3 regions of the Peribacillus simplex NBRC 15720 genome follow, and region 3 is predicted to be linked to each of the others. Evidence: riboswitches for the same ligand, from Rfam matches in the RefSeq annotation. Region 3 holds a riboswitch; each other region holds the start of a gene.
What was found. Region 3 has a riboswitch for S-adenosylmethionine ahead of mtnW (2,3-diketo-5-methylthiopentyl-1-phosphate enolase). Riboswitches for the same ligand answer to the same signal wherever they lie in the genome.
Positions count from the first base shown of each region.

Region 1 (5,049 bases), 2.1 Mb from region 3:
AGATGAAAATGCTGCGTGATCAAGGATATATCGGAAAGGATATAATCCTTGGCATCCGTCCGGAGGATTTTCATAATGAAGGAACTAGCTTCACGGAGTCCTCTAACACTACATTCACGACCCAAATTGATGTAGCCGAACTCATGGGCGCGGAGATCATGCTCTACTCCACGTTAGAGGGGCAGGACTTCGTCGCACGGGTTGATGCCAAGAATATTATCCAGGCAGGCGAAAACATCGAACTTGCCCTCGACATGAATAAAGCACACTTTTTTGATAAAGGGACTGAACATCGCATTTTAGTTGAAGAAGATGAACTGATGCAGGAAAGCATGAAGTTACCTGCCAATTAAACGAAAAAAGACCCGTTCATGAATGGGTCTTTTTCGTTTATTCAAATAAGGGGTAGATTTATTCCTGGACCAATACCACTTCATCATGTCCGCATTCAGAGCATTTCATGAGATGCGGGCATTGGCCTTTTTGAAGGGATTGAGGATATCCGTCGTTTTCTTTAAGTATGTCGATATCCATGTAAGCACTGTAATCATCAGCGTAGTCCATGAATTTCCCTTTATCATCAAGATCACTGCCGCATTCCGGGCAATTCACATGAATTTTTCTTAGACCGTTGCAAAGCGGGCATAAAGACATTGTTTTTCCTCCTGTTCCCGATACTTATGATCTCAGTATTTGTTGATTCCATTATTTTAACACGTGGAAACACCCTCCCTAATACCAGAGGGAGGGCACTTATATGCAATTATTTATTAACCATGTTAGCAGGATCTACCCATGCTTTGAATTCATCTTCCGTCAGGAACTCCAATTTCAACGCCGCTTCTTTTAACGTAGAGTTGTCCTTGAATGCTGTTTTGGCGATCTTGGCTGCTTTTTCATAACCAATATGCGGGTTCAATGCTGTTACCAACATAAGGGAACGTTCTACATTTTCTTTGATTTTATCTTCATTTGCAGTGATGCCAACCGCACAATTATTGTTGAATGAATGAATGCCTTCCGTCAATAATTTGACCGTTTGCAGGAAGTTATAGATGATGACTGGTTTGAATACATTCAATTCAAAGTTACCTTGGCTAGCTGCAAAGCCAATTGTAGCATCGTTACCCACGATTTGTGTTGCAATCATGGTAAGCGCTTCACTTTGTGTTGGATTGACTTTACCTGGCATGATGGAGCTGCCTGGCTCGTTTTCCGGAATGGCTATTTCGCCGATTCCGCTTCTAGGACCACTTGCCAGCCATCTGACATCGTTCGCAATTTTCATTAAATCGGCTGCCAATGCTTTTAAAGCACCGTGTGCGTAGACGATTTCGTTATGGCTTGTCAATGCATGAAACTTATTATCAGATGTGACAAAAGGATGTCCTGTATCCGCTGCAATTTGTTTGGCAGAAAGTCCCGGGAATTCTTTTTTTGTATTGATTCCGGTTCCTACAGCCGTTCCGCCTAGTGCAAGGTTCAATAATTTTTGGCTGCTTTCCTCAATCATCGCTAGATCTTTGTCGAGCATCGCTTTCCAACCGGAAATTTCTTGTCCTAATGTTAATGGTGTAGCATCTTGAAGATGTGTCCGGCCAATTTTCACGACATCCCAAAATTCTTTTTCTTTTGTATCGAATGTAGCACGAAGAGCTTTGATGGCAGGGACCAATTTTTCAGCGACTTCCATAAAGGCAGCAATATGCATGGCGGTCGGGAAAGTATCATTGGAGCTTTGTGCCTTGTTAACATCATCATTTGGGTGAAGGGTTTCCGATTCACCATTTTCTTTCAACCATTCATTCCCTTTGTTAGCGACCACTTCATTCACGTTCATATTACTTTGCGTGCCGCTTCCCGTTTGCCAAACTACAAGCGGGAAATGATCATTTAGTGTACCTTCAAGGATTTCGCCGCAAATCTTGACGATGGCATTCTTTTTAACTTCCGAAAGATCACCAAGATCATAGTTCACCTTTGCCGCAGCTTGTTTAACGTATGCAAATGCACGAACTAATTCAATCGGCATTTTTTCGTTACCGATTTTGAAATTGTTACGGCTTCTCTCAGTTTGTGCTCCCCAATATTTATCAGCAGGAACTTTCACTTCACCCATCGTATCTCGTTCGATTCTGTATTCCATGTGTTCTCCTCCTATGTTTGCACTATTCATTGAAGACCTTTTGCATATGAAATGAATAATGTTGTATTATTCTTTCTCTCCATACATTGTACAAACTTTATTATTTTAAAGCAAAAATATCCGGCTGACCCTTCCCATTTTTCTGAAAAACCCATGATTCTTCCTGTTTATATGAAAATTCGGATATTTTTTTTAGACACATAAAGTGTTGACACCGCTAGGCTCCACTTGACCTAGTCATGAACATCAAAGCATGATCCACCCAAAATGTTCTTGACAGTATTTTGTATATATAGTAAATTCAAAAGAAATTGAATAATCTAAACTCTTATCGAGAGAGGTAGAGGGAATGGCCCGATGACACCTCAGCAACCTTCATTTGTTTCAAACCAATGAAAAGGTGCTAATTCCACAAGTTTGTGAACTTGGAAGATAAGAAGAATGACTCGTCCCTACTTAATCAAAGTCTTCTTCTTAAAGAAGACTTTTTTTTATTTTATATAACTCAAAGGAGCAGTGAAAACCATGTACAAAACTGAAACATATCTTGCTCAATTAGGAAATCGCAGCGAAACGGCGACAGGAACAGTCAATCCGCCGGTATACTTTTCAACAGCTTTTCGTCACGAAGGAATTGGCCAATCGACGGGATTCGACTACACAAGGACAGGTAATCCTACACGCCAACTATTGGAGCGATCCATCGCCGATCTGGAAAAAGGGGACCAAGGTTATGCCTGCAGTTCAGGAATGGCCGCCATTTCCACTATACTCGCCCTTTTTAAATCTGGTGATGCATGGATTGTCAGCGAAGATCTTTATGGCGGTACATATCGTCTGTTAGAACAAGGTTTTAAAAAATGGGGGTTGCAGTGTGACTATGTAAACACTTGTTGTTTGGAGGATATCGAAAAAGCTATCACTCCTCACACGAAAGCCATCTTCATCGAAACTCCCACTAACCCTCTTATGCAGCAAACGGACATTAGCGCCGTTGCCGCATTGGCCAAACGATATAATTTATTGTTAATCGTTGATAACACTTTTTACACGCCTCTAATTCAACAACCCATCCTGCTTGGAGCGGATATTGTGATTCACAGTGCAACCAAGTATCTCGGTGGTCATAATGATGTGCTCGCCGGACTGATCGTTGCTAGCGGCGCTGAATTATGTGATGCACTTGCCTTCCATCATAATGGTACTGGAGCTGTCTTGAGCCCATTTGATTCTTGGCTGTTGATGCGCGGAATGAAAACCCTGGCATTGCGGATGGAGCGTCATGAAAAGAATGCCAAGATACTTGTAGATTACTTATCGGAACATGATTGTGTTACAGACGTATTGTATCCCGGCAGAGGAGGCATGATTTCATTCCGTATCATTGATGAAGCGGCGGTAAACCCATTTTTACAATCGCTCTCATTAATCTCTTTTGCAGAAAGCCTTGGAGGGGTTGAAAGCTTCATCACCTATCCTGCCACACAAACACATGCCGATATTCCGCTTGAAGTCAGAACGGCAAATGGTGTTTGTAATCGCCTGCTCCGCTTCTCCGTTGGCATCGAGGATAGCGATGATTTGATTGGTGACTTACAGCAAGCATTCGCACAGGTAAAAAGGGAGGCACTACGATGACAGATCATGACTTTAGCTTTGAAACCAAATTACTTCATAATCAACATAAATTCGATCCGGCAACGGGCGGCGTGAGCGTCCCCATTCAGCACGCATCGACTTTCCATCAATCCGATATCGATCAATTCGGCAAATATGATTACAGCAGAAGCGGGAACCCAACTCGCGAGGCACTTGAAGACATCATTGCCGAACTTGAGGACGGCACCCATGGCTTTGCTTTTTCATCAGGAATGGCTGCCATTTCTACAGCTTTCCTGCTATTGTCTGCCGGGGATCATATCGTCATTTCCGAAGATGTTTATGGCGGAACGTTCAGGATGGTCACAAGCGTATTGTCGCGTTTCAATATTGAGCATACCTTCGTTGACATGACGGACCTTGAAAGCGTCAAAGCGGCCGTTCAGCCAAATACCAGGGCCATATACATCGAAACGCCTTCAAATCCGTTACTTAAAGTGACCGATATTCAAGCCGTATGTGATATCGCAAAAAAAGCCGGCGCCTTAAGTTTTGTTGATAATACATTCTTGACGCCAGCATTGCAAAAACCACTGAATCTGGGCGCTGATGTTGTCCTTCATAGCGCGACGAAGTTTTTATCCGGACACAGTGATGTGGTAGCTGGGCTTGCGGTCGTAAAAGATCCGGAATTAGCAGTAAGACTCGGTTCCCTTCAAAACTCCTTTGGAGCGGTTCTTGGTGTCCAGGACGCCTGGCTTGTAATGAGAGGTCTGAAAACCTTGTCAGTTAGAATGGAACATTCACAAAAAGGGGCAGAAAAGATTGCAGCCTACTTAAAGGAACAGCCCTTGGTGAAAAAAGTGTATTATCCCGGCCTAGCTGATCATCCACAGCACGCCATCCAGAAAGGCCAGTCACTTGGAGCAGGGGCGGTCCTATCATTTGAATTGGAAAGTGAGGAAGTCTTCCGTTCTTTCGTTAACACTGTCGAACTCCCTGTTTTTGCCGTAAGCCTTGGAGCGGTCGAATCTATATTATCCTACCCGGCCAAAATGTCCCATGCTGCAATGCCTGCTGATGAAAGGGAAAAGCGAGGCATCACGAACAGCTTGCTCCGTCTCTCTGTCGGACTTGAAAATCCAGACGATTTAATCAAGGACTTCGATGTGGCCCTCGTAAATATTGCAAAAGGGGAAGCAATTGCTGCAAAATGATTAAAGGAAGGGTGCGCCATATATTATGGGCACCCTTTTTTGTTTGCATCATTTTTATTCTTTTTCATAATAAAAAGGCTATGATTT
Region 1 covers NZ_CP017704.1:1,436,035-1,441,083, forward strand. Annotated here, with positions in the region: gene BS1321_RS06805 (ABC transporter ATP-binding protein) at 1-353, shown strand, start outside; gene BS1321_RS06810 (hypothetical protein) at 412-654, opposite strand; gene fumC (class II fumarate hydratase) at 764-2,146, opposite strand; SAM riboswitch class I at 2,472-2,585, shown strand; gene BS1321_RS06820 (methionine biosynthesis PLP-dependent protein) at 2,672-3,784, shown strand; gene metC (cystathionine beta-lyase) at 3,781-4,962, shown strand.
Region 1: another riboswitch for S-adenosylmethionine. It lies ahead of BS1321_RS06820 (methionine biosynthesis PLP-dependent protein); the one in region 3 lies ahead of mtnW (2,3-diketo-5-methylthiopentyl-1-phosphate enolase).

Region 2 (5,049 bases), 2.0 Mb from region 3:
GCGTTTAAGCGCCTGAGGGGTCTCCCTTGGACTCACTTTTGCCGCAGGAGTCTCGTACCTTCCGTTCCAATCCACTAAGATTAAACAATCAGATAGAACCACTTTTGCACACAGTCTTTATTTGTTCCATGCGTAAAACGATGGAAGAAGTTGAAATCAACATGATACCGTTGGTTTTTAGGTTACGGTTCCCATGATAAAGCGCCTCACTTCTCTAAGTTGGGGAAAAATTATGAGCGACGTATTATGTGAATGATGAACGAAAAAACAGTTTGCCTATTCATTTCATGCGGCAGCAGACCGTAACGGATTTGTGTAGGGGACGATAGTAACACCCGGAAATACGCCTGGTAGTCGTATCTTAGAGCCTCTGGTTGAACATGTGATTGAGTATGGTGGAAAACCTGAAGCTGTTGCTGCAGATGCAACAAAACACCAGCTTTACCCTATACACGTCCTCAAACAAAGGAAGAATTCTTCCGCAATCATGACTATATGTAATATGAACGTTTTGATTGTTATCTCTGCCCATCGGCGATATTTTAAAGCACTCAACAACAAATAAAGAGGGCTATCGTGAGTACACATCGCTTTAACTGCCTCAAATCCAATAAAATCAAAAAGGTTTCGGAATGAGACTATTCCGAAACCTTTTTGTCTACAAACTGCGACCTGAATTAAATCAGGCCGCTATCCTTGAATTATTTATCCGCCGGTACAACTGCACCTTTGTATTCCTTTAGAATAAAATCTTGAATTTCTTTAGAATGTAATACTTCTACTAGCGTTTTGATTTCTTCTTTATTTTCATCACCTTTGTTTACAGCAATAACGTTAACATATGGTGATTCCGAATCTTCAATTGCAATCGAATCTTCAAGCGGATTCAATCCAGCGTCAATCGCATAGTTGGAGTTGATCAGGACGGCATCGCCTTCGCCGCTTTCATATATTTTAGGAAGCAGGGCCGCTTCATAATCAGCATCGAATTTAAGGTTTTTCTTATTTTCAACGATGTCTTTAGTTGTAGCTGTCGTTTTATCGATGCCTTCTTTTAATGTAATCAGGCCATTTTTTTCTAATAGAGATAACGCACGTCCGTGGTCAGCAACAGAGCTGCTCATAATAATTGTTGCGCCTTCCGGAAGTTTATCAATGCTTTTATACTTTTGTGAATATAGAGCAATCGGCTCGATATGAATTCCGCCAGCATTAACGAAGTCATATCCATTTTCTTTAATTTGCCCCTCTAAATATGGAATGTGTTGAAAGTAGTTAGCATCCAATTCCTTATCATTCAACGCCTTATTCGGTAAAACATAGTCCTGGAATGTTTCGATTTCCAATTCGATTCCTTTTTCTTTAAGAAGCGGCTTAGCTTCCTCAAGGATTTCAGCATGCGGAACATTGGATGCCCCTACAACTAATTTCTTCAATTCTTTTTCCGTATCGCTGCCGCTTTTATCCTTTTCACTTCCACAAGCAGCCAAAGCGAAAGATAACACTAAAATTAATGCAAATCCTAAAAACTTTTTCATCCTATTCATCTCCCTTTATCTTTTGTCCAATTTAGATGTAATCACATCTCCAATAATTTGAATTATGAAGACGATAATTAGAATAACGATAGTCGCTACAAGCGTAACGTCATTTTGATTTCTTTGATAGCCGTCCAAATAGGCTAGATTACCAAGCCCGCCTGCGCCGATGACCCCGGCCATTGCGGTATATCCAACCAATGCAATCGACGTTACCGTAATCCCGGAAATAAGGGCAGGCATCGACTCTGGAAGAAGGACCTTCCAAATGATCGTGCTCGTTTTTGCCCCCATCGATTTAGCGGCTTCAATTACACCTTTATCGATTTCACGAAGGCCGATTTCAACCATACGCGCATAAAATGGGGCCGCACCGATAATAAGTGCCGGCAGTGCAGCGTTCTCTCCGATCATGGAACCGACAAGCGCTTTAGTGAAAGGAATGAGCAGCACGATCAAAATAAGAAATGGAATGGAACGGAATATATTAACGACAGCACTCATGATCCCGTTGACTGCCCGGTTTTCCCACATATTACCCTTCCCTGTCAGGAACAGGATCAATCCTAATATTATGCCTATAAAAAAGGTTGCTACTACAGAGATGCTTGTCATGTAAAGCGTTTCTTTCGTTGCTTCAATAATGTCTTCCCAATCAATATTCGGCAATAATTCTTCAAGCATGAGTAATCACCTCCACGCCTACCTGCTGTGCTTTAATGAATTCGATTGCGCGGAGCATTTCATCCTCTGTGCCATCAAGATGGATAAACAATGTTCCATATGAACCGCTTCTTGTTTGGGATATCTTACCTTGAACGATATTGACATCCAACTCGAAGTTACGTACAAGCTTGGTGATCAACGGGCTTTCTGCATGATCACCTACAAAGGTCAATTGAATCACTTTGCCTGCAGGATAGCGTTCGAGCAAATGGTCCATCGTTTCTTTCGTTTCTTCTGGTTCCGTTACTTGTTGCACGAAACGCTTCGTCATTTGTTCTTTAGGATTCTTGAAAACATCAAGGACAGGACCCTGTTCAACAACTTGCCCGCTTTCCATCACTGCGACGCGATGACAGATTTTACGTATTACATGCATTTCATGTGTTATCAAAACGATCGTCAATCCCAGGCGCTGATTGATGTCAACAAGCAATTCGAGTATTGAGTCGGTAGTCTGTGGATCCAATGCAGAAGTCGCTTCATCACAAAGCAGCACTTTAGGATCATTTGCCAGAGCCCTGGCTATCCCCACCCTTTGCTTCTGCCCTCCGCTTAATTGTGAAGGATAGGCCTTTTCCCTGCCTTCCAGTCCGACTAACTTGATCAATTCGTTCACACGCTTGGTTCGTTCAGTTTTAGAAACTCCTGCAATTTCCAATGGGAAAGAAATATTCTCCTGAACGGTCCTTGACCATAATAAATTGAAATGCTGGAAAATCATGCTGATTTCTTGACGGGCCTTACGGAGCTGAGCCCCTTTAATTTTTGAAATTTCCTTCTCAGCCACCACAACGGATCCCTCTGTGGGTGTTTCCAATCCATTGAGCATTCTGATCAAAGTACTTTTCCCCGCACCACTGTAACCGATGATACCGAAAATCTCGCCTTTATTTATTTCAACATTCACATTATTTACAGCCTTGATCGTCTCACTGTTTCCTTTTCCTGTACGGAACAGTTTACTGACTTTCGTCAATGTAATCATTAATCCTCACCTCTTTTATCCAATAAAACCTATGAACTTAGTTAATTTCTCTACATTATTAATTTGTTTCCACTACCATTTTTTCTGTTCATACAAAAGTTTTCCCCAATTAAAATAGAAAAAACCTTTCTGCATGAGCAGAAAGGCAGGTGAAGAAACAGGCCTTCCTCTCATCTTCCAAAGTGATTAAACTTTGTGTGAATTGGCACCTTTCCAAGGAAATCTCCTTGTCGGTTGCCGGGTTTCATCGGGCACATCCCTCCACCTCTCTTGATAAGAGCTAATATATAGAATATTTTGTACATCATTAAGTTCTTTAGTATGGTGAAATTTTATCATAGATAAAAAAGGAGCGCAATGTATATTATTTCTAGTACAAGAATGAACAGGAACTTTGCTTAAACCGTTTTGGAAGACAAGGAGACGATATTCGTCGCTTTTTCAATGGCCTGCTCCAAATCTTCTATTAAATCGGCTACATTTTCAATCCCAATGGATAAACGGACTTGATCAGCACTCACACCCGCTTTCGCAAGCCCCGCCTCATTCAATTGTTGATGGGTCGTACTGGCTGGGTGAATGATCAAGCTCTTCGCATCCCCTACATTCGCTACATGGGACCATAATTCCACCGAATTGATAAGTTTTGCCCCAGCTTCGCGATTACCTTGAATTCCAAATGTAACGACCGATCCAGCTCCCTTTGGCAAATATTTATCCGCAAGGGCTTTATCGGGATGATCCTCATCACCAGGATGTGAAACCCAGGTCACGGCAGGGTGGTTTTTTAAATACTTAATGACAGACTTGGTGTTTGATATATGTTCTTTCATCCTTACATGCAGCGTTTCAAGTCCAAGCGTAAACTGGAATGCACTTTGGGCACTTAGCGCAGGGCCTAAATCACGAAGTAACTGGACTCGGGCTTTCGTTATGAATGCGGCAGGTCCAATTGCCTCGGCGTATACCAGACCATCGTAACTTGGGTCAGGCTCCGTGAAGCCAGGGTAGTTTGGCGAGTTCCAATCGAACTTCCCTCCATCCACGATGACACCGCCCAGCGTCGTTCCATTTCCCAGAAGCCATTTTGTAGCAGAATGGATGACAATATCCGCTCCAAAATCAATTGGTCTGCATAGATATGGTGTCGCGAAGGTATTATCAATGATTAAAGGTATGCCTGCATCATGGGCGATTTCCGCTACCGCTTCAATATCGAGCACCCTCAAACTTGGATTTCCGATCGTTTCAGCAAAAATGGCTTTAGTTCTTGGCGTAATTGCCCTTTTGAAATTTTCAGGGTCATCGGGAGAAACGAACTTCACTTTTATTCCATATTTAGGAAGAGTATTTTCAAAAAGGTTATACGTACCGCCATATAATGTAGAGGCTGAAACAATCTCATCCCCTGCAGCGGCAATATTCAGGATTGAAAGTGAGATGGCAGCCATTCCGCTTGATGCTGCCAATCCACCGATACCGCCTTCCAATAAGGCCATTCTTTCCTCAAAAACGCTTACCGTGGGATTATGGAGTCGTGTATATATATATCCATTCTCCTTTAGGCCAAATAAATTCGCTGCATGGTCGGTGTCTTTGAACAAGTATGCATTGCTTTGGTAGATAGGAACTGCACGGGCACCTGTTTCATCAGTTTGCAGACCGCCATGAACACTCAATGTTTCGAAACGCAACTTTTTCTCTAACATATGTTTTCTCCTCTTTTTCTATGGATTTAGTTAGAATTATATGAAATCTGGCCTTTTATAAACAAAAAAACCACTTCAATAAGAAGAGGTT
Region 2 covers NZ_CP017704.1:3,005,576-3,010,624, reverse strand. Annotated here, with positions in the region: partial or broken gene BS1321_RS28165 (IS5/IS1182 family transposase) at 243-590, shown strand; gene BS1321_RS14355 (MetQ/NlpA family ABC transporter substrate-binding protein) at 702-1,538, opposite strand; gene BS1321_RS14350 (methionine ABC transporter permease) at 1,554-2,222, opposite strand; gene BS1321_RS14345 (methionine ABC transporter ATP-binding protein) at 2,215-3,249, opposite strand; SAM riboswitch class I at 3,417-3,529, opposite strand; gene BS1321_RS14340 (O-acetylhomoserine aminocarboxypropyltransferase/cysteine synthase family protein) at 3,648-4,958, opposite strand.
Region 2: another riboswitch for S-adenosylmethionine. It lies ahead of BS1321_RS14345 (methionine ABC transporter ATP-binding protein); the one in region 3 lies ahead of mtnW (2,3-diketo-5-methylthiopentyl-1-phosphate enolase).

Region 3 (5,049 bases):
TTCTGCCTCTTGATCAGCAATCTCATTTAACCTGGTCAAGTCGTATCCGGTTGTCCAAAGCTCTGGTAAAATGACGATATCGGGTTCTGACCGTGCTGCTTTTTCCATCCATTGTTCTGCAACCTGAAAATTGATATCTGGTTGCCCGAAGGCTATATCCATTTGAATACAAGCTATTTTCCACTTCATCGTTTAAAACCCCCACATGTAAAAAATGCTTTACAAGACTATGATAAACATATATCATTTGTGACTAGAATTTCAAGAAATTTCAGAGAAGGTGTATAAATGGTGCAATTTGAAAAATCCAGACAGCTTCAGGACCTGCCCAAGCAGTTTTTTGCTTCACTAGTCGCAAAAGTCAATGCGATCACGGCGCAAGGACATGATGTCATTAATTTAGGCCAGGGAAACCCTGATCAGCCGACGCCAGAACATATCGTGAAAAGTTTGCAGTCTGCCGCTGAAAAAACGATTAATCATAAATATTCGCCATTCCGGGGACATCAATATTTAAAAGATGCTGCTGCCGTCTTTTATGAACGTGAATACGGTGTCAAGCTGGATCCGAATACTGAAGTGGCGATTCTCTTCGGGGGAAAGGCAGGCCTTGTCGAACTGCCGCAGTGTTTATTGAATCCAGGCGATACGATCCTAGTTCCAGATCCCGGCTATCCGGATTATCTTTCCGGTGTTGTTTTAGCCCAGGCAAAGACCGAACTGATGCCCTTGACAGAAGAAAATGATTTTCTTCCGAAATACAATGACATACATAAAGAAGTTCTTGATAAAGCCAAAATGATGTTTTTGAACTATCCCAATAATCCCACAGGTGCTTCTGCAACTGAAAGTTTCTTTGATGAAACCGTCTCCTTTGCTAAAGACCATTCAATTTGCGTGGTCCACGATTTCGCCTATGGGGCGATAGGATTCGACGGAAAAAAACCGATAAGCTTTCTCCAGGCGGAGGGAGCGAAGGATGTAGGAATAGAAATATACACATTATCGAAAACATACAATATGGCAGGGTGGAGAGTTGGCTTCGCAGTAGGGAATAAGAGTGTAATAGAAGCTCTTGAACTATTACAAGACCATCTTTATGTGAGTCTCTTCCCGGCGATACAAGAAGCTGCGGCAAGCGCTTTGCTTGACTCGCAGAGCTGTGTAAAGCAGTTAGTGCAGATGTACGAGGGGCGAAGGAATGTTTTCATTGAGGGATTGAGGGCAATTGGCTGGGATGTCAAAGCTCCTGCGGCATCGTTTTTTGCCTGGCTCAAAGTTCCTAAAGGTTTTACGTCCGAGAGTTTTGCAGACTATTTATTAACGCATGCCCACGTAGCTGTTGCCGCAGGGAATGGATTCGGTGAATTTGGCGAAGGTTACGTCAGGGTAGGGCTACTTACTTCGGAAGAACGGCTGAAAGAGGCTGTGGAACGGATACGTAAATTAAACTTATTTTAACGATGCAATGGGTTATCCGATTTATTCACCCTTAAATAGTTAAAACTTATTGACAAAGTAGGGATTACCTGTCAGAATACAAAATAAATTCTTAATCTTTCGATACTTGAATGCAATTTATATATCAGCGTTTTCTTATTTTGAGCAGGTGGAGGGACTAGCCCTATGAAGCCCAGCAACCGACCGTAATTCCATTGTAAAATGGGGCGGAATTCTTCGCCGGATTTTCTTGAAATCCACAAGGCACGGTGCTAATTCTTGCAGCCAATGGCTGGGAGATAAGAAGATGGCTTTTTAAAGCCTCTTCTTTATGAAGAGGCTTTTGCCATTTTGAGACCATTTTCAGGTTAATGACATCGAGAGTTTACTAACGTGTTATAGGAGTGATCAGATGAGCGAGATAGTCGCTACTTATTTAATTCATGACTTCAATGGAAAACATGAGAAAAAAGCAGAGAGCATTGCCTTAGGTTTGACTGTCGGGACATGGACGGACCTGCCCCATTTGGTCCAGAAACAACTGGAAAAACATAAGGGACGCGTCGTATCGGTGACACCACTTTCTGAAGAAGAGAGGGCAAACAGCTACTTTAATCGTAAAGTATACCGTTCGCTTATTAAAATTGCCTATCCGGCAGGGAATTTCTCCAATGATTTACCTGCAATCCTTACGACGGTCTTCGGCAAACTTTCATTGGATGGAGAAATAAAACTTATCGACTTGGATTTTGTCGGTGATATTCAAAAAGCTTTTCCCGGGCCGCAATTTGGCATTGGAGGCATAAGGGAAAAGGTTGGCGTATTTAACCGGCCCCTGGTGATGAGCATCTTTAAAGGTGTATTAGGAAGGGACCTAACATTCCATAATGAGCAACTGAGGCAACAAGCATTAGGAGGTGTCGACCTAGTTAAAGATGATGAGATCCTCTTCGATCAGGAACTGACTCCATTTTTCGATAGAATAAAAACGGGAAAAAGAATATTGAATGAAGTCTATGAAACCACTGGCCACAGAACTTTATATGCTGTCAATCTATCAGGGAAAACATTTGAATTATTGGATAAGGCAGAGCAAGCGGCTGAAGCAGGGGCAGATGCTTTATTGTTCAACGTTCATACATATGGTTTGGATGTATTGCAGGCCTTGAGTGAACATGATCGTATCAATCTGCCAATCATGGCGCACCCCGCATATAGCGGGGCATTGGCATCTTCATCATTTTATGGGATCGGCTATCCATTATTGCTTGGTAAATTAGTAAGGTTATCAGGTGCAGATTTATCCTTGTTCCCATCCCCTTATGGAAATGTCGCATTGGAAAAAAAGGAGACATTGGCAATTGCTGAAGCTCTGACAAAAGATGAACTTTCCTGGAAAAAAGCCTTCCCAGTCCCTTCTGCAGGCATTCATCCGGGCATGGTTCCGGACCTAATCAAGGATTTTGGGCTCGATAGTGTGATTAATGCTGGAGGTGGAATTCACGGACACCCTGACGGAGCAGAGGGCGGGGCCAAGGCTTTCCGATCTGCTGTGGAAGCCGTTCTAGCAGGAAAGGACCTGTCTGAAGCGGCTGCTGAGGAAGAAACACTAAAAAAAGCTCTTATATTATGGGGAGGCCTATAAGAAATAATGAAACCGATCATCTTTTGTGATTTTGACGGAACGATCACCAACACAGATAATATCATTTCTATCATGAAAGAGTTTGCGCCTCCGGAATGGGAAGCGTTGAAAGACGGTGTCCTTCAGCAAAAAATCAGTATATCTTCAGGTGTTGGGGATATGTTTTCCCTGCTTGATAGTGGCTTGAAGGATGACATCATCCAATATGTAAGAAAGACGGCCGGCATTCGTCCTGGGTTTTATGAATTCGTTGAGTATACGAAACAAGCCAACATCCCTTTATATATTGTAAGCGGGGGCATGGATTTTTTTATCGCACCCCTTTTAAATGATATCTTGCCAACAGAGTCCGTTTATTGTAACCATGCATTTTTTGATAAGGAAAAGATTTATATTGAGTGGCCACATGCTTGTGATGATCAATGTAATAATGATTGCGGTTGCTGCAAGCCATCCATTATGAGGGAAATTGCGGGTGCGGAAGATTTTAAACTCGTTATTGGAGATTCAGTAACGGATTTTGAAGCGGCAAAACAGGCCGATTTTGTCATAGCCCGTGACATTTTGCTTGAAAAATGCGATAGGGAAGGAATTCCACATCAAGGATTTGAAACATTTTTTGATGTAATTGACATTTTAAAGCAGCAGGAGGTGGTTAAAGCGTGAACACTCATTCTAAAGAATGGCGGGAGTTGGCAGATATTAAAGCTGAATTGGCCGAAAGGGATTGGTTTATGGGAACTAGCGGGAACTTGTCCATCCGCGAGCCCAAAAGCCCTTTCTTTTATATTACGGCAAGCGGTAAGGATAAAAGGAAGCAATCGGATTCGGACTTTTTACTGGTGGACTTAAAAGGAAAACCAGTTGAAGAAACGAACCTAAGACCATCGGCCGAAACTTTACTTCATACAGTCATTTATCGGAAAACTAATGCGAACTGTGTACTCCATGTCCATACAGTTGAAAATAATGTGATATCAGAATTGTACGGAGATGAAGGCCAAGTTTCCTTTCGTAATCATGAAATCATTAAAGCGACCGGTCGGTGGGAAGAGGATTCGGAGCTTCGGATTCCAATCATATATAATCACGCTGATATTCCGCTGTTATCCGATAAGTTCATGCCACATGTCGAAGAAGACTCTGGCGCCGTGCTGATCCGCAATCATGGTATTACGGTTTGGGGCAAAAGCGGACTCGAAGCTAAAAGAATACTTGAAGCTTGCGAATTTTTATTTCAATATCAACTGTTGCTTAATCAACATAAGGCGTTGCAGGTTCTTTAAGATAAACACTCATAGAGGAGGAATGAATGATGGCGACGATCAGATTCCATGAAACAAACGAGGTTATTGAAAACGGTGAACAGGTAAAAGGATTTTTAGAAACACAAGGGGTTATTTATGAGCAATGGGACATTTCTAAATTACCGGCCCATCTTGTGGAAAAATACGATCTAACAGATGCTGACAAGGAGGAAATCCTTGTCACATTCCAAACGGAGATAGCGGAAATCTCCGAAAGAAGAGGCTATAAAGCGCATGATATCATCACATTATCCGATGCTAATCCGAACTTGGATCAAATGCTTGAAAACTTTAAGCAGGAACACCACCATGAAGATGATGAAGTGCGTTTCATAGCAGGCGGAACGAGTATCTTTGCCATTGAAGGCAATGATAAACAGTGGTTTGATGTACGTCTTAATCCAGGAGATCTTATTAGCGTACCAGAGTCAACAAGACATTATTTCACGCTGGCAGAAGATAGGAAAACTGTTGCTGTCCGTATCTTTGTTACAGCGGCAGGATGGGTTCCGATTTACGAAAAAGACGAAGTTCAAGCATGAATCATTGTTGAAAAACCAGCTTACGAGCTGGTTTTTTTTATGTGGATCCGGCAAGTGCTTTAGTAAGATAAGTATGATAAAATTTAACGGAATCGAATTTAACCGGATCATAGGA
Region 3 covers NZ_CP017704.1:4,996,373-5,001,421, forward strand. Annotated here, with positions in the region: gene BS1321_RS24175 (carbon-nitrogen family hydrolase) at 1-189, opposite strand, end outside; gene BS1321_RS24180 (pyridoxal phosphate-dependent aminotransferase) at 289-1,461, shown strand; SAM riboswitch class I at 1,594-1,746, shown strand; gene mtnW (2,3-diketo-5-methylthiopentyl-1-phosphate enolase) at 1,853-3,085, shown strand; gene BS1321_RS24190 (2-hydroxy-3-keto-5-methylthiopentenyl-1-phosphate phosphatase) at 3,092-3,751, shown strand; gene BS1321_RS24195 (methylthioribulose 1-phosphate dehydratase) at 3,748-4,371, shown strand; gene BS1321_RS24200 (cupin domain-containing protein) at 4,401-4,934, shown strand.